Lichenihabitans psoromatis: one gene and its partners. The protein of the gene in region 1 interacts with the protein of each later gene in a pairwise test. Links are inferred from orthologs where the notes say so. Each region holds a gene or a part of one and is shown in the gene's direction. Other genes may lie near its edges.

The links.
Region 2: the proteins of EY713_RS04470 (region 1) and EY713_RS16315 interact in binary tests that used the Escherichia coli proteins (3 or more experiments, as listed by UniProt). The link is inferred for Lichenihabitans psoromatis from one-to-one orthologs.
Region 3: the proteins of EY713_RS04470 (region 1) and EY713_RS20400 interact in binary tests that used the Escherichia coli proteins (3 or more experiments, as listed by UniProt). The link is inferred for Lichenihabitans psoromatis from one-to-one orthologs.

What each region holds. Positions count from the first base shown.
Region 1 is NZ_CP036515.1:961,285-969,033, reverse strand. Bases 2,671-5,561 are described here. They hold EY713_RS04470 (P-II family nitrogen regulator), read left to right. Parts: upstream 2,671-3,892; coding sequence 3,893-4,231; downstream 4,232-5,561. Other genes in these bases: EY713_RS04465 (ammonium transporter), read left to right, coding at 4,266-5,561; tesB (acyl-CoA thioesterase II), read left to right, coding at 2,796-3,668. Outside these bases: sdhA (succinate dehydrogenase flavoprotein subunit), read left to right, coding at 1-495; EY713_RS04485 (succinate dehydrogenase iron-sulfur subunit), read left to right, coding at 605-1,384; purC (phosphoribosylaminoimidazolesuccinocarboxamide synthase), read right to left, coding at 1,495-2,289; more of EY713_RS04465, read left to right, coding at 5,562-5,777; EY713_RS04460 (DNA translocase FtsK), read left to right, coding at 5,978-7,749. UniProt on the Escherichia coli protein: Involved in the regulation of nitrogen metabolism. Regulates the activity of its targets by protein-protein interaction in response to the nitrogen status of the cell.
Region 2 is NZ_CP036515.1:3,483,356-3,491,213, reverse strand. What follows is about bases 1,572-4,571. They hold EY713_RS16315 (two-component system sensor histidine kinase NtrB), read left to right. Parts: upstream 1,572-2,492; coding sequence 2,493-3,650; downstream 3,651-4,571. Other genes in these bases: ntrC (nitrogen regulation protein NR(I)), read left to right, coding at 3,679-4,571; dusB (tRNA dihydrouridine synthase DusB), read left to right, coding at 1,572-2,496. Also shown: EY713_RS16325 (bifunctional 2-C-methyl-D-erythritol 4-phosphate cytidylyltransferase/2-C-methyl-D-erythritol 2,4-cyclodiphosphate synthase), read right to left, coding at 1-1,196; more of dusB, read left to right, coding at 1,507-1,571; more of ntrC, read left to right, coding at 4,572-5,169; EY713_RS16305 (sensor histidine kinase NtrY-like), read left to right, coding at 5,446-7,617; nitrogen assimilation response regulator NtrX, read left to right, coding at 7,625-7,858.
Region 3 is NZ_CP036515.1:4,355,929-4,364,122, reverse strand. What follows is about bases 4,568-7,903. They hold EY713_RS20400 ([protein-PII] uridylyltransferase), read left to right. Parts: upstream 4,568-4,877; coding sequence 4,878-7,703; downstream 7,704-7,903. Other genes in these bases: grpE (nucleotide exchange factor GrpE), read left to right, coding at 7,766-7,903; EY713_RS20405 (GNAT family N-acetyltransferase), read left to right, coding at 4,568-4,760. Outside these bases: cobaltochelatase subunit CobT, read right to left, coding at 1-1,109; cobaltochelatase subunit CobS, read right to left, coding at 1,168-2,154; EY713_RS20420 (J domain-containing protein), read right to left, coding at 2,209-2,832; EY713_RS20415 (BolA family protein), read left to right, coding at 2,949-3,215; dapB (4-hydroxy-tetrahydrodipicolinate reductase), read left to right, coding at 3,221-4,027; more of EY713_RS20405, read left to right, coding at 4,218-4,567; more of grpE, read left to right, coding at 7,904-8,194.

The sequences.
Region 1 (7,749 bases):
GAACTGCCGAAGGATAGCGCCGATCTGGCACTCTCGCGGCTCGATCGCATGCGCTATGCCAAGGGCGCGCAGCCGACGGCGGATCTGCGGCTCAGCATGCAGAAGACCATGCAGAATAATTGCGCGGTGTTCCGCACCGGCGAAATCCTCGAGGAAGGCTCGAAGATGATCCACGACGTGTGGAGCCTCTCGGCCAATATCGGGACGACCGATCGCTCGCTGATCTGGAACACGGACCTGATCGAGACGCTGGAATATGATAACCTGATCGCCCAAGCCGTCGTTACCATGGACAGCGCATTGAACCGGACGGAGTCGCGCGGTGCACATGCACGCGAGGATCACCCGAACCGCGACGACAAGACCTGGATGAAGCATACGCTGGCTTGGCTCGACGAGCGCAGCCAAAAGGTGACGATCGATTATCGGCCCGTCCACACCTACACGATGACCAACGACGTTCAGTATGTGGAGCCGAAAGCGCGCGTCTACTAGCGCCGCCGAGGTCCACACCGAGGGGGCGCCGTCCACCTCCGCCACTTGCACGATCGGGCCACGCCCGAGGCTTTCATCAAAGAGCCACTTTACCGAAGAGTCGAAGTCGATGGTCGAACTAGCGCTTCCGAAAAACTCCCGGGTCCAGGCCGGTAAGGTTTGGCCGAAACCCGCCGGGGCGACGCGGACGAAGGAATTCCGTGTCTATCGCTGGGATCCGGATGATGACAGCAACCCGCGCATCGACACCTATTTCGTCGACCTTGAAACCTGTGGCCCCATGGTGCTCGACGGGCTGATCTGGATCAAATCGAAGGTCGATGCGACGCTGACGTTCCGGCGCTCCTGTCGCGAGGGCATCTGCGGCTCGTGCGCCATGAATATCGATGGCACCAACACGCTCGCTTGCACCAAGGGCATGGACGAGGTGAAGGGCGCCGTGAAGCTCTATCCGTTGCCGCATATGGAAGTGCTGAAGGATCTTGTCCCTGATCTGACGCGCTTTTATGCGCAGCATGCCCTCATCGAGCCATGGCTTCACACGACCTCGCCTGAGCCCGAGAAGGAGTGGATCCAGTCGCCGCAGGCACGTCATAAGCTCGACGGCCTCTACGAGTGCATCCTCTGCGCCTGCTGCTCGACATCTTGCCCGAGCTATTGGTGGAACGGCGATCGCTATCTCGGTCCGGCGGCGTTGCTGCAGGCTTACCGCTGGTTGATCGACAGCCGCGATGAAGCCACAGGCTCCCGGCTCGATACGCTCGAGGATCCGTTCCGTCTGTACCGCTGTCACACGATCATGAACTGCGCCAAGGCTTGCCCGAAAGGGTTGAACCCCGCCAAGGCGATCTCCGAAATCAAGAACATGATGGTGGCGCGCCAGAACTAGCGCGCTCGGCCCACCGACGCTCGGTGCTGAGACGCTCGACATAAAAAAAGCGCCGTGGCGAAAGCCATGGCGCTCTTGTTTTGTGCGACGGTAGGGCGTGAGCCTGACGTTTATTGAACCAGTTGGGGACCGGCGGGTCGAGCCGCTTCGCTCTCCTGCATGATGCCGAGACGACGCGCGACTTCCGTATAGGCTTCGACGAGGCCGCCAAGATCCCGGCGGAAACGATCTTTGTCCATCTTGTCGTTCGACTTGATGTCCCACAGGCGGCATGAGTCCGGAGAGATCTCATCCGCGACCACGATCCGCATCATGTCACCTTCCCAGAGGCGACCCGTTTCCATCTTGAAGTCGATCAGACGGATGCCGACGCCGAGAAAGAGGCCGGACAGGAAGTCGTTGACGCGAATCGCCAACGCCATGATGTCGTCGATCTCCTGCGGACTGGCCCAACCAAAGGCCGTGATATGCTCCTCGGAAACCATGGGATCGTTAAGCGCGTCGTTCTTGTAATAGAACTCGATGATCGAACGCGGCAGTTGCGTGCCTTCCTCGATGCCGAGGCGCGTCGCAAGCGAGCCTGCCGCAACGTTGCGGACCACAACCTCGAGCGGAATGATCTCCACTTCCTTGATCAACTGCTCGCGCATGTTGAGGCGGCGGATGAAATGGGTCGGAACGCCGATGTTGTTCAGGTGCTGGAAGATGAACTCGGAAATCCGATTGTTCAGCACGCCCTTGCCGTCGATGACCTGATGTTTCTTGGCGTTGAACGCTGTTGCATCGTCTTTAAAATGTTGGATGAGGGTTCCAGGCTCGGGTCCTTCGTAGAGGACTTTCGCCTTGCCCTCGTAAATGCGACGACGGCGGTTCATGGGGATCAACCGTGGCTTGAGGAAATCCATGGGGCGGCCGGGGCTCCTGTGCTTAAAAATCCCGTCTGGCTTTCGCGCAGGCAAAGATTTCGTTCATCCGAGTGGCCGTATGGCGGTCAAACGGCAAATCAGCTCAACCGACCCAACAACCCCCTCTTACGCGATTGCTCGACCCAGTACAACGTATCGCACGAGCGTCGGCTTTAGCTCTTTCATGCTCGCATGTAGGCATCTCGACCGGCTTACGCAATGCCGCCCTGCCAGAGCGGTGATGCAAGCACGCGTGTCAGGCGCGTTTCGCCCCTCCTGCCTTGCTGATGACGACCGATCGAGAGAGGTGGATGCGGCATGGTCCAACGCCGTCACCGAGATCACTCGGCGTTCGCTGTCGCTCAAGCCATCGACGACATCACACGCCAGGATGAGGTTTTGTTGGCAGAGGCCGAGCTTGACGTGCAGAGATAGGCCGCCAGCCGAAAAGCCCGAGCGTAATGCGGCCGGGCCGAACAGGCGCAATTGATGCTGGATGAGACGCAATGGCTTTCTCGGTAACCGATCTTCTTGCGATCCTCGAACTCGAGCAAATCGAGGAGAATATCTTTCGCGGAAGAAGCCCGCAGATCGGGTGGCAACGCATCTTCGGCGGTCTCGTGATCGCCCAGGCCATGGTGGCGGCGGCTCGAACGGTGCCGGATCGGCCACCCCATTCGCTCCACGGCTATTTCATCCTGCCCGGCGACCCCGCGGCCCCCATCATCTTCGAGGTCGATCGTCTGCGCGACGGCAAGAGCTTTTCGACCCGCCAATGCGTCGCGATCCAGCATGGGCGCCCGATCTTCTCGCTCTCGGCCTCGTTCCAGGTGGAGGAGCCCGGGCTCGACCATCAGATCGAGATGCCTGACGTTCCCCCGCCGGAGTCGCTGCCGAGCGAGGCCGACATCATGGCGCTGAATCCGTCGACACTGCCAGAGGGCATCAAGCGCTATTTCGACCGCGAACGGCCGGTCGAACTCCGGCCGGTCGATCTCAGCCGATACCTGCCGGTGGCGGGTGCCGAACCCCGCTCGCCAAAGCAGCATATCTGGATGAGGGCTTCACACCCGCTGCCCGACGATCCATCGATCCACCGGGCGTTTTTGGCCTATCTGTCCGATATGACGCTGCTCGACACATCGCTTGTGGTTCACAATCGTTCGCTCTTCGATGGCGGGCTGCAAGTCGCCAGCCTCGATCATTCGCTTTGGTTTCATCGGCCCTTCAGGGCGGATCAGTGGCTGCTTTACGCACAAGATAGCCCGAGCTCATCCGGAGCACGCGGCCTAACGCGGGGGCTGATCTATACGCGCGAGGGGACTTTGGTGGCCTCCGTGGCGCAGGAGGGCCTCATTCGCGTCCGGCCGGGTAATTAAGGCGCACAAATAATAGGCATATTCATGCATCATTTATGAACCAATGAGGCTCCGATCGCTCGATCGGGGCCTTTTTTGCGTCAGAAATAAAGTTTTTTGCTGACGGAACTCTTTGGCACACGCTTTGAAGGACAGGGTCCAACGCTGCTCGCCTGAAAAGCCGAGGAGGCTGACCATGCGACGCTGGAATCATTGATCCGGGTCGCGCGAAAGGATGTGCCGAGATGAAGATTGTGATGGCGATCATCAAGCCCTTCAAGCTTGAGGAAGTCCGCGATGCGCTGACGGCGGTCGGCGTCCACGGGCTCACCGTGACCGAGGTCAAAGGCTATGGCCGGCAGAAGGGCCATACCGAGATCTATCGCGGCGCCGAGTATGCCGTGAGCTTCCTGCCCAAGCTGAAGATCGAAGTCGCGGTCGCGGCCGAGCTGCTCGATACCGTGATCGATGCCATCACGGCGACGGCCCGCACCGGCCAGATCGGCGACGGCAAGATCTTCGTCACGCCGCTCGAAAGAGCGGTTCGCATCCGGACCGGGGAAAAAGACACGGACGCGCTCTGATCGCCGTCGCGACCTATCCATTTGGAGCCATGAAATGAAGTTTTTGCCTAAGATAACGCCACAACGAGCGAGCATCGGCCTGGGTATTCTGGCGGTCCTGCTCACGGCGGGAGCTGTCTACGCACAGACCCCGACCGTGCAGCCGGTCGCGCCCCCCGCGGCTCCGACCCCCGATAAGGGCGATACGGCCTGGATGCTGGTGTCGTCGGCCCTGGTGCTGATGATGTCGATTCCCGGCCTCGCGCTGTTCTACGGCGGCTTGGTGCGGACCAAGAACATGCTGTCGGTTCTCAGCCAGGTCATGATGATCGTGGCGCTGGTCGGCGTGATCTGGGTGCTCTGGGGCTACTCGGAAGCCTTCACGGACGGCGGCAGCATGACCGCCTATGTGGGCGGTTTGAGCAAAGTCTTCCTCATGGGCGTGACCCCGTCCTCGAATGTCGCGACCTTCTCGAACGGCGTCGTCATCCCGGAACTCGCCTATATGGTGTTCCAGATGACCTTCGCGATGATCACGCCCGCGCTGATCATCGGCTCCTTCGCCGAGCGCATCAAATTCTCGGCGCTCGTCGTGTTCATCGTTCTCTGGGTCACGTTTATCTACTTCCCGATTGCCCATTGGGTCTGGTATGTCGCGGCGCCCGATGACGTCGCCAATGCGGCCAAGGCCGTTGCGGCCGCTGGTGCCGATGCAACCGCGAAGGCCGCCGCTCAGGTCAAGCTCGATGCCATCACCAGCAATGCGGGCTGGCTGGCGCAGGCTGGCGCGCTCGACTTCGCCGGCGGCACGGTCGTGCATATCGACGCAGGTATCGCCGGCCTCGTCGGCGCGCTCTTCATCGGCAAGCGGATCGGTTACCCGCGTGAACCGATGCCGCCCCACTCGCTGACCATGACGATGATCGGCGCCTCGCTTCTGTGGGTCGGTTGGTTCGGCTTCAATGCTGGCTCGAACCTCGAGTCGAACGGCACGACGGCCCTGGCCTTCGTCAACACGATGGTGGCCACCGCTGCCGCGACCATCTCCTGGTTGTTCGTCGAATGGGCCGTCAAGGGGAAGCCCTCGCTGCTCGGTATGGCGTCTGGTGCCGTCGCGGGTCTCGTCGCGGTGACGCCGGCCTCCGGTTTCGCTGGGCCCATGGGCTCAGTGGTTCTGGGTCTGTTGGTCAGCCCGATCTGCCTCTTCTTCGTCTCGACCGTGAAGAGCAGGTTTGGCTACGACGACGCGCTCGACGTTTTCGGCGTGCATTGCATCGGCGGCATCTTCGGCGCGCTGATGACCGGCATTCTCGTGGCTCCGTATTTCGGTGGCACCGGCCTGACCGACTACACCAACTACGGCAACGGCAATGCCGGCACCTACGACATGGCCACCCAGATGATTGCTCAGGGCAAAGCCGTGCTGGCCACTCTGGTGTGGTCCGGCGTCGGCTCGGCGATCCTCTACAAGCTCGTCGATCTCGTAATCGGTCTGCGGGTTTCGCCCGATAAGGAGCGCGAAGGTCTCGACATCGCCGAGCATAGCGAGCGCGCCTACAATTATTGATCCGGTCGGCTTCACCGCCGCTCTTGATGACACTACGGAAGGCGGTCCCGCAGGGGCCGCCTTTTTTGCATCGCTGCCTCGGCGCAGGCGATAAACGTTAAGCAATCTCCAGATGTCGTTAACCATTCGGGACTAGGGTTCTGGTGGGGTCCGCCATGCGCGATTCCCGGAGAGGCCAGCCTCACGGCTCGGAAGGGTTCATGCGCACCTCGACCTTATCGCCAACCGACTATCTGTCCGACGCCGCCCGCGATTTTCTGGCGCGGCGGACGGCTGAAGTCGTCGGTCTGGCGCTGTTGGTCGGCACCGTCGTGATCGGCCTGTCGCTCGCCTCCTGGTCGATTCGCGACCCGAGTTGGAACCATGCGACGGATGCGGCTGTCCATAATCTTATGGGTGCTCCTGGCGCGGTTGCGGCCGATCTCATCATGCAACTCGTCGGCGTTGCTGTCATCGCGATCCTAACTCCCATCGCCTGCTGGGGCTGGCGGCTTCTGGTCCGCAAGCGTCTCGATCGTTTGAAGCTTCGTTTTGGCCTGCTGACGGCCGGAGCCGCAGCGGCGGCCGCGCTCGCGTCCTTGCTTCCCGCGACGGACCGCTGGCCGCTGCCGACCGGGCTCGGCGGTGTCGCCGGCGACGCGCTTCTGGCTGTACCGCGCCGGCTCTTCGGTCATTCCGAGCCGGTCTTCATCATTCTCGCGCTGATTCTGGCCGGCATCGCCATCCTGACTCTGACGGCCTCGGCCGGCTTTGGCCTAAAGGACAAGCAGGTCGAAGAGGACGAGCCGGCCTCGACTTTCGATTGGGTGTCGGCACCGCGCCAGTCCCGCTCGGCCGAGGAGGATCGCGATGGCGAGCCCGGCTTCGCGCTGGTATCGCTCGGGGCCGCCATCCACGCGGGCCTGACCTTGAAATCAGCCGTGCTCCGGTTCATTCGCCGCCGCCGGCAATTCGACGATCGGGGCCCGGAGCCATATGCGCCTTGGGTCGGCCGCGAGCCCGACGACAGCCCGTTCGCCGATCTTCATCAGGATGCTGCCGTGCCGCCTGCGGCGCGATCTCGCGTGGAGCCGACCTTTGGCGCGCCGGCACGCGCTGCCATCCCGCAGGCGCCGCGCGCCGCGCGAGGCAAGCCGGATACCGCCCCCTCGCCGATGCCCGGTATGGGCAACGGCCTTGCTGGGCCGCGCGTCATTCAGCCGGCGATGGCGAGCCCATCCCGCTCGACAGACGGCTTTTCCGGGCGTCCAACCTCACGCCGGGGCGACGTCTATGAGTTGCCGCCGCTCGGAATCCTCGCTGAAGCCAAGGCACAGCCCGCCAACCGCATTTCCGAAGATGCGTTGGAGCAAAACGCGCGTCTTCTCGAAGGGGTCCTCGAGGATTTCGGCATTCGCGGCGAGATCATCAACGTGCGGCCGGGTCCGGTCGTGACGCTTTATGAACTCGAACCCGCTCCGGGCATCAAATCCTCCCGCGTGGTCGGCCTTGCGGACGATATCGCCCGGTCGATGTCGGCCATTTCGGCCCGCGTCGCCGTCGTCCAGGGTCGCAACGCCATCGGCATCGAATTGCCGAACCAGCGTCGCGACACGGTCTATCTCCGGGAGTTGCTGGGTCAGCACGACTTCGAGGAGTCCAAGCATAAGCTGGCGATCGCGCTCGGCAAGACGATCGGCGGTGAGCCGGTCATCGTTGATCTGGCCCGGATGCCGCATCTGCTCGTCGCCGGCACCACCGGCTCGGGCAAGTCCGTCGCGATCAACACCATGATCCTGTCGCTGCTCTATCGGCTGAAACCGGAAGAGTGCCGTCTCATCATGGTCGATCCCAAAATGCTGGAATTGTCGGTCTATGACGGCATCCCGCATCTCCTGACCCCGGTCGTGACCGATCCAAAAAAGGCCGTCGTGGCGCTGAAATGGGCCGTGCGCGAGATGGAGGAGCGTTACAAGAAGATGTCCAAGGTCGG
Region 2 (7,858 bases), 2.5 Mb from region 1 along the record:
GGCCCGAGCGGCAGACGAACCGTCGCAAGAGCCCAAGCCGCCATGCCTTCGCGACGGCCAACGAACCCCATGAGTTCCGATGTGGTGGCCTTGATGCCGACCCGGTCGATGCCAATCCCGGCGATCTCGGCGATCGCGGCCCGCATGGCCTCGCGATGCGGGCCGATTTTCGGCGCTTCGCATACGATCGTGACGTCGAGATGCGCCACGACGCCGCCCCGCTTGCCGACGCGCTCGATCGCATCCTTCAAGAAGAGAGCGGACCGCGCGCCACGCCATTTCTCGTCGCTGGGCGGGAAGTGTACGCCGATATCGCCGTCGCCGATCGCACCGAGGACCGCATCGGTTAAGGCGTGCAGCACGACATCGGCGTCGGAATGGCCGGTCAGCTTGCGATCATGCGGGATACGAACGCCGCCAAGCCACACATGGTCGCCGTCGGTGAAGGAGTGGACGTCGTAGCCCTGGCCGACGCGGATGTCCGGCAGGGTGGCGAGCAGGCGGGCTTCGGCAGACATGAAATCCATGGGGGTCGTGATCTTCACGTTGATGACATCGCCTTCAAACACGTAAACTGAATGGCCGGCATATTCAGCCACGGCCCCGTCATCGGTCAGGTCGTTGCGCCCCGCTTGGGCGGCTTGACGATGAGCCGCGAGGATCAGCGGAAACGCAAAGGCTTGCGGCGTCTGCACGGCTCGCAACTGCTGGCGATCCAGTGTGCCGAGCACCGCCCCGTCCGAGCCGATCTGCTTGATCGTGTCGGTGACGGCGCAGCCGGGAACTGCCGCTTGGTGTCGATCCGCGGCCGCAATCGCCCGCAGCACGAGCTCCGGCGAGACGAAGGGACGGGCCCCATCGTGGATCAGCACGATGTCTGGCGCGACGTCATGCAGTGCCAGTGCCTCAAGCCCAAGGCGAACGCTGTCCTGCCGGCTCGCGCCACCGAAAACGGGAGCGTGCAGCCGCTCGCGCATCGTCGCATCGAGCAACCTGGCCGCTTCGCTGAACAAATCGGTGTCGTCAGGATGGATCACCGGCGTGACACGAAGGTCCGGATGAGCCGACAAAAGCGCATGAAGCGTCCGCGCAATCAGCGACTGACCCGCGAGCGTCCTGAATTGCTTGGGCAATCCAGCGCCGGCGCGCGACCCCCGGCCTGCAGCGACGACAAGAACATGGGACGAGGCAGGCATCGTGCAAACACACTCCGAATACGATTTCGACCAACTCACGCCCGCGCGGCGTCAAACTGTCGCCAAGTGGCCGGGCAGATGCGCTATCAAGGGAGTTGCCGCGCCGCAGCAACTGACTAATCTGCAGGCTTTAGACCATGCTGATGATAAATTAGGCACGCTGGGCAACGACCACCGTATCGCGTGAGCGATCTACCCGGAACCGCCCCCGAAAGAAAGGTGCTTGATGCGCGAAGCGATGCGATCGGACGAGACAGGCAATGACGCAGGACATAAGTCCCAGCGCTCTGCAGTCCCGCAGGCCGGTCTCATGATCGGATCCGTAGCCGTGCCGGGGCGTGCGATCTTGGCTCCCATGGCGGGGATCACCGATGTCGGCATGCGTCGGATCGCTTGCCGGTTTGGTGCGCCACTGACCGTGAGCGAAATGGTGGCGGCCGCCAGCTTCACGACAGGGCAGGCCGAAACGCTGAACCGCGCCGAGGGCCGGGGCGTCGCGATCCATGTGGTCCAGATCGCGGGGCGCGAGCCGGCACCGATGGCTGAAGCGGCTCGCCTCGCTGCGGGCTTCGGCGCCGCCGTCATCGACATCAATATGGGATGTCCGGCCAAGAAGGTGACGGGCGGTTACTCGGGCTCGGCCTTGATGCGTGATCTCGATCAGGCTTGCCGTCTCATCGACGCAACCGTTCGCGCGGTCACGATTCCGGTCACGGTCAAGATGCGGCTCGGCTGGGATGCCGACAGCCTCAATGCGCCCGAGCTTGCCCGACGGGCCGAGTCACTCGGGGTCCGGTTGGTCACGGTGCATGGCCGGACCCGCAACCAATTCTATAACGGAACAGCTGATTGGGCGGCCATTCGGGCCGTCAAAGAAGCCGTGACGATCCCGGTCGTGGTCAACGGCGACTGCCATTCGGCCGCCGATGCCGTGCAGATGCTGGCGCAGTCGGGCGCCGATGCCGTCATGCTCGGACGGGCCGCGGTCGGTCGCCCCTGGCTGGTCGGACAGATCGCGGGCTTTCTGAGGACCGGTCGTCCGGTGCCGCAGCCGAGCGGCGCAGCACGCCTCGAGGCGGCTTGTGAGCATTTCGAGTCGATTATCGAGATGTTCGGACGCGACAAGGGCTTGCGGCACGCCCGCAAGCACCTCTCGGCTTATGCGCTGCATGCGGGGGGCGCACCCGCTCATCTCCGTGACAGTCTGGTGACCACGACTGATCCGGATGAGGTCCCCGCGCTTCTGTCAGCGCTTTTTCGATCCGACGAGACAACCACCACGATGGACCATGCCGCATGACCGCGCACACGACACCCTGGACGGACGGATCCGAGACGGCGGCGCGCTCTGACCTCAGCCTCGCCGCCAATGCGATTCAGGTGCTCAACGGTTTGCCCCATCCGGTCCTCGCGATCCGCGCCGATGGAACCGTGGTGGACGTCAACTCGGCCGCCGAGTCCTTCTTCGAGATGGGACGCGCCATGATGACCCGGCACAAACTCGCCGACCTCGTGCCGTTCGGGTCGCCCCTCCTGGCGTTGATCGAGCAGGTTCTCGACCGCGGCTCAGCCGTGAAAGAATACCGGGTCGACCTCGGTAATCCGCGTCTCGGGCCGGACAGAATTGTCGACATTCACGTGGCACCCATGCCGGAAGCTCGCGATGGTGTCGTGATTCTGCTTCAAGAACGCACAATTGCCGATAAAATGGACAGGCAACTTACCCATCGAGGGGCAGCCCGCTCAGTTTCTGCGCTTGCGGCGATGCTGGCTCATGAAATCAAGAACCCGCTTTCGGGCATACGGGGAGCGGCGCAATTGCTCGAAACCGCAGTCGGCGACGAGGATCGGGCTCTGACGCGCTTGATCTGCGACGAGACGGACCGGATCGTGAAGCTGGTCGACCGGATGGAAGCCTTTTCGGATATGCGGCCGACAGAACGCGAGAGCGTCAACATTCACGCCGTGCTCGACCACGTGAAGCGCGTGGCGCAGGCGGGTTTCGCCCGCCACATTCGCTTTCAGGAGAGCTATGACCCATCCTTGCCGCATGTGCTCGGCAACCGCGACCAGCTGGTTCAGGTGTTTCTCAATCTCGTAAAAAACGCGGCAGAGTCGCTGGGCGACGCGATCGATGGCGAGATTGAGCTCACGACCGCGTTCCGACCAGGGGTCCGGCTCAAGACCGCCGGCTCGTCGCACCCCGTCAGCTTGCCGCTCGAATTTTGCGTGCGCGACAATGGTCCCGGCATTCCGCCGGAGATCGCAGCCGTGCTGTTCGACCCGTTCGTGACCACGAAAGTCTCGGGAACTGGCCTTGGTCTTGCACTGGTGGCCAAGATTGTCGGCGACCATGGTGGCATCGTCGAATGCGAATCGCATCCAAGACGGACGGCGTTTCGCATTCTTATGCCGATGTATGCGGCACGGGACGGGCGCGGGTCTCAAGTCTGACGCCGCTTTTGATCCGAAGGGGTTTGTAATGACGAATGGCCATATCCTCGTTGCCGACGACGATACGGCGATCCGCACGGTTCTGAGCCAAGCCTTGGCGCGTGCTGGTTACGACGTGCGGACGACCGGCACGGCCGGCTCACTCTGGCGCTGGGTGCAAGCCGGCGAGGGCGATCTCGTCATCACCGACGTGGTGATGCCCGACGAGAACGCGTTCGAACTCCTGCCCCGGATCAAGAAGCTGCGGCCGGACCTGCCCATCATCGTGATGAGCGCGCAGAACACGTTCATGACCGCCATCAAGGCCTCCGAACGGGGCGCCTATGACTATCTCCCAAAACCTTTCGATCTGAAGGAATTGGTCGCGATCGTCGGCCGTGCGCTCAGCGAACCGGGCAAGCGAGCGCTGCCGAAGGATAATGATGATCTCGAAAACATGCCTTTGGTGGGTCGCTCGCCCGCCATGCAGGAGATTTATCGCTCGCTGGCGCGGCTGATGCAGACCGACCTGACCGTGATGATCACGGGCGAGTCGGGCACCGGCAAGGAACTCGTGGCGCGTGCGCTGCACGACTACGGCAAGCGCAAAGCTGGGCCGTTCGTCGCCATCAACATGGCGGCTATCCCGCGCGACCTGATCGAGAGCGAGCTGTTCGGTCACGAGAAGGGGGCCTTCACGGGCGCCAACACCCGCTCGGCCGGACGGTTCGAACAGGCCGAGGGCGGTACCTTGTTCCTCGACGAGATCGGCGACATGCCGATGGAGGCGCAGACGAGATTGCTGCGGGTGTTGCAGCAGGCCGAATATACGACCGTGGGTGGTCGCACCCCGATCAAGACGAACGTTCGCATCGTGGCGGCCACCAACAAGGACCTCCGCATCTCGATCCAGCAGGGTCTCTTCCGCGAGGATCTGTTCTTCCGCCTCAACGTGGTGCCGCTGCGCCTGCCGCCGCTGCGCGAACGGGCAGAAGACATCCCCGACCTTGCCCGTCACTTCTTCACCCTGGCAGCCTCCGAGGGTCTGCCGCTGAAACATCTCGATACAGACGCACAGGAGCGGCTGAAACGGTATCGTTGGCCCGGCAATATCCGTGAGCTCGAGAATCTCGTGCGGCGTCTCGCGGCGCTATACCCGCAAGAGGTGATCGGCGGTGACCTCGTCGACGCCGAACTTGCGGGGCAGGCGCCGCTGAGCAGCTTTGGCATGGAAAGCGCGCAGGCCGTGCAGACGGCCGCAACCTCCATGGTGGCCAACGCCAGCTCCGACGACGGCGGCCTGATGGGCTCTGTCGAGCGGCATCTGTCCGGCGTGTTCCGCCAACATGGCGACAACCTACCACCACCGGGCCTCTATCACCGCATTCTGCGTGAACTGGAGGTGCCGCTTATCTCGGCCGCGCTTGCGGCGACGCGCGGCAATCAGATCAAGGCCGCCGAACTTCTCGGCCTCAATCGTAACACGCTGCGAAAGAAGGTTCGGGAGCTCGATATTCGTTTGATGCGGATGCCGCGGTAACAAGCGGGACGCCATGAAAAAGGCGCGGCGGCCGCGAAGCTTGGCCGCTGCCCTCAAATCGTCGCAGTTCGGCAACACTGTCGTATAAATACAACGCATATCGGCGTAGCCTGTCCGAGTCGCAGACTCGGATACTCGAGACCCGATGGTGTTTGCGGCAGGACTGTTGATCCGGAAGGCTCTTGATTGGTGGACCAAACTGCGAGCACACCAGAGGGGACATCGACCCGACGGCCACGCCGGCGGCGTATCGCACTAAGACTCGGCCCGATCGTGGTGACGCTCGGTCTAATTTCGGCGCTCGCGACCTTCGTGGTCTTCACCGGCTATACCCCCATCCTGCCGACCGATGCGGTCGTGGTGGATGTGTTCCTCGTGAATGGCGCGATCGTGCTCGTTCTGCTCGGCCTCGTCATCGCCGAAGCGGTTCGGCTCGTGATCGCATGGCGAGCCCGCATGGCCGGCGCTCGGCTGCACCTCTATATCGTCGGTCTGTTTTGCATCACGGCCGCCGTGCCCGCCATCATCATGGCGGTGGTCGGGTCCGTGACGCTCGAACGGGGCCTGTATCCCGCCTTCATGCAGGATGTTCGCGGTTTCATCTCGCATACCGCCGATGCGGCGCGATTGTACCGCGAGACGCAATGCAATTCATTGCTGCGCGAAGCTGACCTGACGGCCTCCGATCTCGACCGGGCCAAGGTCGGCTATAACGAGCGCGCGTTCTTCCAGAATTATTTCGCGTCTCGGGTGCATTTTCTGGGATTTACCACGGCCGTCATGATGAAGAGCGACGGCTCCGTCGTCGAGAAGGTCGATACGGGCAAACCAGCTCAGATCGCGAAGCCGGAAGCGGCGGATTTCGAGGATGCCCGCAAGCGCGACCCGGTCTGCTTCGTGCTCGACTCGGGAAAGACCTTTGTGGCGCTCCGGTCGCTGCCGTCGTTCGACGATACGTTCCTGTATCTGGCTCGTCCGGTTGATCCGTTCTCAATCGAATTTTCGCGCCAAGCGACCGATATCATTGGTCTTTACGACATCTTCGATCGCCATCGCCGCAGCATCCAGGTGGCGTTCATCACGATGTATAGCCTGTTGGCCACTATCATGATGTTGTCGTCGATCTGGCTCGGCCTGTCGTTCGCCAACCAACTCGTGACCCCGATCCGTCGATTAATTCGCGCCACGGATCAGGTGTCGTCGGGCAATCTTTACGTCCAGGTTCCGGTCCGCCGCTCGGAAGGGGATTTGGGCCGGCTCGGCGAGACGTTTAACAAAATGACGTCGGAGCTTCGGGTCCAGCAGAATAAGTTGATCGTTGCCAACCGAATGAACGACGAGCGTCGGATCTTTACCGAAGCGGTGCTGTCGGGTGTTCCGGCGGCCGTCATCGGGGTCGGCAACCAAGGGCAGATTACAGTCGTCAACGCCTCGGCGCAGAAGCTTCTGTCGATTCCGGGGGCGAGGGAGCCACTTGTCGGTGCTACGATCGAATCGCTGGTGCCGGAACTCGGTCCCGTGCTGATGGAAGCGAGGGCAGGGCGGCAGCGCCTGCATCAATCGCAGATCACGCTCACGACCCTCAATCGCGAGCGGACCGTGAATGTGCGGGTGACGAACGACGTATCGGCCGCGGGTGATTACAATCATGTGGTGACGCTCGACGACATCACCGACCTGATCTCGGCGCAGCGGACCTCCGCTTGGGCCGATGTGGCCCGACGGATCGCCCACGAAATCAAAAATCCGTTGACCCCGATCCAACTCTCGGCAGAGCGCCTGAAGCGGCGCTACGGGCGCGTCATCGTCGAGGGACGTGACGTGTTCGATCAATGTATCGATACGATCGTCCGACAAGTCGATGACATCAAGCGCATGGTCGACGAGTTCTCGTCCTTCGCCCGCATGCCAAAACCCTTGCTCGAGGAGGACGACGTCCGGCCCTGCATCGAGCAGGTCCTGTTCCTGATGCGTGAAGGGCATCCGGATGTCACGTTCGTGGATCACCTTCCGGCCGATCCCGTCATCGCCAAGTTCGACCGTCGTCTCATCACGCAGGCGCTGACAAACATCACCAAAAACGCCACCGAGGGCATCGCCGCCGTCCCGGAAGACGAGCGGGGACCGGGCCAGATCGACGTCAGCTTGAGTGTCGATCACGACGGCATGGCATCGATCGATATCGTCGACAACGGGAAGGGCTTTCCGGCAGAAAACCGGCAACGTTTGCTCGAGCCTTACATGACGACTCGCGCGGATGGCACCGGGCTCGGTCTCGCGATCGTGGCCAAGATCCTCGAGGATCATGGCGGCGGCATCGAATTGCTCGATGCCGCATCGGACGGGCAATCCGTCAAGGGCGCCCGCGTTCGTCTCTTTTTCCCGGTTCTCCGGTCTCTCGGCCTACCCGAGACGGCCCGAGCCGATTCATTTTCCGAACAAGCTTGAGGATCACATGGCCACAGACATCCTGGTCGTAGACGACGAAGCCGACATTCGGGACATTGTTTCGGGCATCTTGTCCGACGAGGGTCACGGGACCAGAACGGCGCGGAACTCCGACGAGGCGCTGTCTCTCATCGGTGCGCGGCGACCCCACCTCGTGTTCCTCGACATCTGGCTGCAAGGCTCGCGCCTCGATGGTTTGCAACTGCTCGAAATCATCAAGGAGCAGCATCCAAGCTTACCG
Region 3 (8,194 bases), 3.4 Mb from region 1 along the record:
GCCATCAAGCGACGTTGCAGCCGATTGGCGAGGCGTGACACGACGCTCGACATGTTGCTCAACTGCTTGTCGAGATAGCTCCGCAAGCGGGCGAGTTCTTCGGGCTCGCAAAGGTCTTCCGCCTGTACGGTCTCGTCATATTTTTGCGTATAGGCCTTGTAGTCGGGACCTCGGGTCTCGAACGGCCCTGTCGGTGGCTGCCGGCTTTCGGCGGCCTCGTCCGAATCGCCGTCGTCGGAATCTTCAGGCGTCTCGCCGAGCGGCGCATCGGCACTGTCCATGGCGCCGTCTTCCATGTCGTCGGCCGCCGCATCGGCAGCATCCATCTCCATGGTCTCGCCGCTGTCGCTCTCCTCACCCTCGCCGTCCTGGTTTTCCGGATTATCGGCTTGAGTGTCGTCGGACTCGTCTTGGTTGTCCTCGTCGCGGTCCGAGGCCGAAGGATCAGCCATATCGAGCGAGGCGAGCAGCTTATGCACGGCGCGCCCGAAAGCGCGCTGGTCTTCGATCGAGGTGCCCAACTGATCGAGCTCGGCACCGGCGCGGTTCTCGATCCAGGGCCGCCAGAGATCGACGATTTTTTGACCCGCGGCGGGCGGCTTCAACCCGGTGAGACGCTCACGCGCGATGAGCGCGACGGCGTCTTCCAGCGGCGCATCCGCGCGGTCACTCACTTCGGCATAATTGCCGCGATGATAACGGTCTTCCAGCATCGCGGTCAGGTTGGCAGCGACACCTTCCATGCGGCGCGACCCGATCGCCTCGACGCGGACCTGTTCGACGGCATCGAACACGGCACGCGCGGCTTGCGCGTCGGGCGCAAGCTTCCGATGCACCCCGACATCGTGACAGGCCAGCTTCAGCGCCATCGAGTCGGAATGGCCCCGCACGATCGCGGCATCACGGGGCGACAGCTTGCGCGGCGGCTCGGGCAAGCGCGCCTTGGCGCTGTCGCCATGCCCGATGACGCCAGGCTTGTCGGCCGCGTAAGTAACTTCGAGCGCGGGCGTGCGCGCCATGGCGCGCATACAGGCAGCAACCGCTCGCTTGAACGGTTCCTGCGGGGCCTCGGCGGGGCCGACAGTCTTTCGATTGGTCGGGGTGCTCATCGAGACACCACTCCTTGCTGGGTCGAGCGCGGTCAGGCGACCGCGCCGGGCGCGACCCTCAGGTCAGCGCCACATTGACGGTGCTCTCGGGCAGTTCCTTACCGAAGCTGCGCTGGTAGAACTCGGCCACCAGCGAGCGTTCGAGTTCGTCGCATTTGTTGAGGAACGTGAGCCGGAACGCGAATCCGATATCGTTAAAGATGTCGGCATTCTCGGCCCAGGTAATGACTGTCCGCGGGCTCATGACGGTCGATAGATCGCCGGCCGTGAAGGCGTTCCGGGTCAGGTCGGCGACGCGGACCATGCGATTGATGATGTCGCGACCCTCCTTCGTCTTATAGTGCGGCGACTTGGCCTGCACGATGTCGACCTCTCGGTCATGCGGCAGGTAGTTAAGCGTCGCGACGATCGACCAACGATCCATCTGGCCCTGATTGATCTGCTGCGTGCCGTGATACAGGCCGGACGTATCGCCGAGTCCGACCGTGTTGGCCGTGGCGAAGAGGCGGAACGCCGGGTGAGGCTTGATGACGCGCTTCTGATCGAGAAGCGTCAGGCGGCCAGACAACTCGAGCACGCGCTGGATGACGAACATCACGTCCGGACGGCCAGCGTCATACTCGTCAAAGCACAGCGCGACATTATGCTGCAACGCCCAGGGCAGCATGCCGTCGCGAAACTCGGTGACCTGCTTGCCGTCCTGCAAAACGATCGCGTCCTTGCCAACGAGGTCGACGCGCGAGACATGGCTGTCGAGATTGATGCGGACACACGGCCATTTGAGCCGTGCCGCGACCTGCTCGATATGGGTCGATTTGCCGGTGCCGTGATAGCCCGTGATCATCACGCGGCGATTGCGCGCGAAGCCCGCCAGAATCGCCAGCGTCGTATCCTTGTCGAAGATGTAGTCCGGGTCTGTCTCCGGCACATGTTCGTCAATTACGGAATAGGCCGGGACCTGCATACCGGAGTCGAAGCCGAAGACCTCTCTGACCGAAACCGTCGTATCCGGCACTCCGCCGGTCTGCTGCTCAACTCTGTCCATCATGCCTCCGTGCCCGCCAACCCATCGGTTGACGGGGACACTCCGCGTCTATCGCTACAGGGGGGATTTAGCCGCTGTCGCAGCCAGTTTGACTGTTTTCAGGAATTTATAAGCTCGAATGATTTCGCGCAATTTGTCTTCGCTGGACCGATCGCCACCGTTAGCATCCGGATGCAATCTTTTGACCAGATCCTTGTAGCGGGATTTTACAGCCTCGCTATCGGCCGTGTCGTCGAGATCCATCATGGCCAGCGCCTTCAGGGTCGCCTCGCTGTAACGCGGACGGCGCGGAACAGGAGCGGCGCCGACGCCAGGGCGGCCGTGAAACATGCCAAGCGGATCGTCCTCGGTCTGGTCGCGATCCTCGCGATGGCCCTTGCCGTTTCGATTGACGCCCATGTTCCAGGTCGGACGATGGCCGACCAGCGCGTCCTTTTGGTATTTCGCCACTGCATCGTCGCTCATGCCATTGAAGTAATTATACGTGGCGTTGTACTCGCGCACATGTTCGAGGCAGAAGGTGAAGAACTGGCCCTCGCGATCCCGACCCATAGGCGCACGAAATTCCCCGAGCTTGGTGCAGCCCGGATGAGAACAGCGAACCTGGGCTGGCGCGACCTCCTCCTTGGATGATCGTTTGACCCTGATGCTATCGAAGAGACGCGAGTTGAGGTTCATATCGAAGTCATTATGGGTGAGTTGAGCCGCATAACAAAGCGGCGTGGCCAGAAAAGTCGTCCGAAAAGATGCTTGACAGCCGATCCGCCCCTCCACCTTTCCGTAAAGGAGATGCCATGACGGTCAAAGACACCATCACGACGAGGCTTCAAGCCGCACTGCGCCCCACCATCCTGGATGTGGTGGATGAATCCCATCTTCACGCCGGTCACTCGGGATCGCGTGAAGGGGGCGAGACGCACTTCCGGGTCGTCGTGGCAGCCGAAGCGTTCAACGGCAAGAGCCGCGTCGAACGGCACCGCATGGTGAACGCACTGCTCGAAGCCGAGTTGCGCGGACCGGTTCATGCGCTCGCGCTCGACATTCGAGGAACCGAGCCGTGAGCGACATGCGCTTGGTCGTGACCGGCGTTGCCGGACGGATGGGCCGCATGCTGGTCCAAGCGATCCACACGACCCCGGGTGTGACGCTTGTGGCCGCGTTGGCGCCCGAAGGCTCGTCCGCCTTGGGGCAGGATGCCGGGCTGCTGGCCGGTATCGGCGCGGTCGGCATCCCGGTCACAGACGATCCGTTGGCTGCCTTCGTGGAAGCCGATGGTGTGGTCGACTTCAGCCGGCCGGCCGCGACGGTCGCATTTGCGGCGCTAGCCGCACAGGCCCGAATCGTCCATGTCATCGGAACGACTGGTTTGGATGATGCAGACCTGAAGCGGATTTCGGCCGCGGCTTGGCACGCGCCGATCATCCGCTCGGGCAACATGAGCCTTGGGGTCAATCTCCTGGCGGCCGTGGTCAAGCGCGTGGCAAAGACACTCGGCGAAGACTTCGATATCGAAATCGTGGAGATGCATCATCGGATGAAGGTCGACGCGCCATCCGGCACGGCTCTGCTGCTCGGCGAAGCCGCAGCAGCGGGTCGCTCCATCGATCTTGCGGAGCGATCGGTCCGGGTTCGCGATGGGCAGACCGGCGCCCGCAAGGTTGGCGACATCGGTTTCGCAGCGCTGCGCGGCGGCTCGGTCGTGGGTGACCATAATGTGATCTTTGCGGGGGATGGCGAGCGCATCGAACTGGCCCATCTCGCCCAGGACCGTGGCATCTTCGCCCGCGGCGCCCTTCGGGCGGCCCTTTGGGGGCGGGGCCGGAAGCCGGGTCTCTACTCGATGGCGGACGTTCTCGGGCTGGGTGATCTCTGAGCATCATGCCCCGGCTCAAGGCCGCATGTTGCTTCTTTGTTCTTTTCCCGTGACGCTGCGTGCGCTAAGACGTCCTACGGTCTGACGCGGTTTCAGGCGGTGGTCGGGACATCCTGCGCCAAGGCGGCGTGGCGGGAGGCTTCATGCGTAGCGGATACTTTGGCGCTGGTCATGTCGAACGAGCGTCGTCTTGATTCGGATCGAAGTACTCGATGCTGAGGCGATCGAGAGGGGCGCGGGCGATCTCGGGACCATTCTGCTCGATTGCGTGGAGGGCGGAGCATCTGTCTCCTTCATGGAGGGCTTGAGCTCGCATGAGGCGGAGGCCGTCTATCGTGAAACAGCCGACGACGTCCTCGCTGGCCACCGCCTGGTTCTTGGCGGCTATATCGGGGAGGCGTTACGCGGGACCGTCCAGGTCATTCTCGCAACGCCGCAGAATCAGCCTCATCGGGCCGAATTGTCGCGTTTGCTGGTGCACCGATCGGCAAGATGGCGCGGCCTTGGTCGGGCTCTTGTGTTGCGGGCGGAGCGCGAGGCGGCGGCGCGCGGCAAGACGCTGATGTGTCTCGATACGACGTCGGGAAGTTTAGCCGAGCGGCTTTATGCTGGCCTCGGGTATCAGCGGGTTGGTGTCATCCCCGGCTATGCGCTGCACCCGAACGGCATTCCGTCCGATGCCGTCTTCTTCTGGAAAAATCTCCCGGCGCAGGAGGCACTTTCGGCGATGTGAGGGTGCTTTCCGGTTAACCCCGGGCCACGTCACGGTCATCGATTTTGCGACCTTGCGCGCATCGCAAGCGTTAGCGGCACCATACCCATCCGCATGATCCCGCGTTAGGATGTCGCCATGTCAATGGTCTCGCTCCGTCCGTCATCCGCCGCCCGTGATTCGCTGGCGCTCGATCGCGTCGCGCTCGAGGGTGCGATCGCGGCGCTTTATGCCGACGCCGAGGCGCCGCGCGAGGGCATCCGAAAGTCGGTCGTGGAACTCTTCCGGACCGCCCTGACGAGTGGGCGGGCCGCGATCACGGAGAGGTTCCTCGAAGAGGGCGGCGGTCTTCACTGCGCGCGCCGTCTCGCGGCTCTGCAGGACGAGATCATCCAGGCGATCCACGCCTATGTGCTGCGCCACGTCTACCCACTCGACAAGCCGACGGATGCGGAGCGCCTGTGTGTCGTCGCGGTCGGCGGCTACGGCCGGGGGACACTGGCGCCGGGTTCGGACATCGATCTGCTGTTTCTGCTTCCCTACAAGCAGACCGCCTGGGGCGAGAGCGTCGTCGAGGCCATCCTCTACGTCTTGTGGGACTTGCGCCAAAAGGTGGGGCACGCAACCCGGTCGGTGGATGAGTGCATCCGGCAGGCGAAGGCCGACATGACGATTCGCACCTCGTTGATCGAGGCGCGCTGGATCGAGGGCGACAAAGCATTGTTCGCCGACCTGCAAACTCGGTTCGACAAGGAGGTCGTTCAAAAGACCGCCCGCGAATTCGTCGCCGCCAAACTTGCCGAACGCGAGGTGCGGATCAACCGCGCCGGTGTGTCGCGTTACGTCGTCGAGCCCAACGTGAAGGAAGGCAAAGGCGGCCTGCGCGACCTCAACACCTTGTTCTGGATCGCCCATTACGTCTACCGCGTCTCCGACAGCGAGGATCTGGTCGCGGCCGGCCTCTTCACTCGGCATGAGTTCAAGCTCTTTCGGCGCTGCGAGGAGTTTCTGTGGCGGGTGCGCTGTCACCTGCATCTGCTGGCCGGGCGAGCCGAGGAGCGCCTCAGCTTCGATTATCAACGCGTCATCGCCGAGCGGCTCGGCTACGGCTCACACAACGGCTTGTCGGCCGTCGAACGCTTCATGAAACACTATTTTCTGATCGCCAAGGACGTCGGCGATCTCACCGCCATCGTCTGCGCGGCGATGGAGGAGAAGGAAGCCAAGCCTCCCGCGACGCTCAACCGCCTGATGGGGACGCTGCTGCGAAAGATCCGTACGATCCCCGGCAGCGATACCTTCGCGATCGAGGTCGATCGCATCACGGTCGCGCATAAAGATGCGTTCGAGCGGGATCCTGTGAATTTGATCCGGCTGTTCTGGGCCTCCGACCATTACGCTTTGCCGATCCATCCTGACGCCACGCGCCTCGTGACGCTGTCGCTTCGCCGGATCGACGCCAAAGTCCGGCACGACCCGGAAGCCAACCGGCTCTTCATGGATATTTTGACATCGCGCAATTCGCCCGAGATCGTGCTGCGCCGGATGAACGAGGCGGGCGTCCTTCGCCGCTTCATCCCGGAATTCGGCCGTGTCGTCGCGATGATGCAGTTCAACATGTACCATCATTATACGGTGGACGAGCACCTGTTGCGGGCTGTCGGCAACCTGTCGGAGATCGACGGCGGCCGCACCAAGGAGGACCACCCGCTCGCCAATGAGCTGATGCCGACCGTCGCGGCTCGGCGCGCCCTCTATGTCGCGGTGTTCCTGCACGATGTCGCCAAAGGCCGCGAGCAGGATCATTCGACGGCGGGCGCCGAGCTTGCTCGCACGATCGGGCCGCGGTTCGGCCTCAGCGAAACCGAGACTGACCTCGTCGCGTGGCTGATCGCGCACCACCTCGTGATGTCCAATACGGCCCAGAGCCGCGACCTCGCGGACCGACGCACGATCGAGACATTCGCCGAGATCGTGCAGACGACCGAACAGTTGAAATGCCTTTTGATCCTGACGATCTGCGACATTCGGGCGGTTGGGCCCGGGGTCTGGAACGGCTGGAAGGGTCAATTGCTCCGGACCCTCTATTACGAGACCGAGCGGTTGATCGTCGGCCAGTCGCAGCCGATCGCCTGGGGCGAGCGCCTGGCAACGTCCCATAGCGAGTTGCGGGCAGCGTTGCCGACGTGGTCGGAAGAGGAATTAAACGCCTATGTGGGTCGGCATTATCCGCCCTATTGGCTGCGGGTGGATCTGCCCAGCAAGGTCCGCCATGCCGAATTGCTGCGCTCGGTCGCGGGCCAATCCGCGCCTTTGGTGATCAAGATCGAGACCGACGCGTTCCGCGCCATCACCGAATTGACGTTGGTGACGACAGATCATCCGCGCCTTCTCTCGATCATCGCCGGGGCCTGTGCGACCGCCGGCGCCAATATCGTCGATGCCCAGATCTTCACGACGACTGACGGCTTGGCGCTCGACACGTTTTCGGTGTCGCGCGCGTTCGAGCAGGATGCCGACGAGGAGCGGCGCGCCGGCCGTATCGCAAATGCGATTTCGCGGACCCTGCGTGGCGAAATTCGCTTGTCCGACGCGATCGCGGCGAAGGCCGGCCCGCCCAAGGGCCGCGATACGACCTTTCCGATCGAACCCGAGGTCATCGTCGACAATCAGGCCTCGAATCGGCATACCGTGCTTCAGGTGAGCGGCATCGACCGCCCGGCGCTGCTCTACGATCTCACCATCTCGATCGCGCGGCTGAACTTGAACATTGCCTCGGCGCATGTGGCGACCTTTGGCGAAAAGGCGGTCGACACCTTCTACGTGACCGACCTCACCGGCGCCAAGATCCTCGACGCCAATCGGCAGACGCTGATCCGCCGAACGTTATCGGGCATCTTCGGTGCGCCGGAGCGCGCCGTTCAGCCCCGGCCTGCGCCCGAGGTGGTCGGCCCATCCACATAGAATCTTGATTTTTACAGGGCCGCATCTGATATGCGCGGACGAGTGAACGTGAAATAGAGTGAATGATGATTGATCCGAATGCCGATCCGATCGACCCCGTCGATGACGCCGCTGCTCAACATGATGAGCGCGCGCAGACCCAGGGTGCCGCAGGGGAGCCCGATCCGTTCGTCGTCCTCGAAAACCTGACGGCCGAAAACGCGACCCTGAAGGACAAGGTTTTGCGGACCATGGCCGAGATGGAAAATGTGCGTCGCCGCACCGATAAGGAGGTGGCGGACAGCAAGCTTTACGGCGTCTCGAATTTCGCCCGCGAGATGCTGGCGGTCGCCGATAATCTTCACCGCGCTATCGCTAGCCTGCCGGCGGAGGCTCGCGCGGGGTCGGAAGCGGTCAAGACCCTGGTCGAAGGCGTCGAACTGACCGAGCGTGATCTGCTGTCCCGGCTTGCCCGCTTTAACGTTCGGCCGATCGAGCCGGAAGGCAAGAAG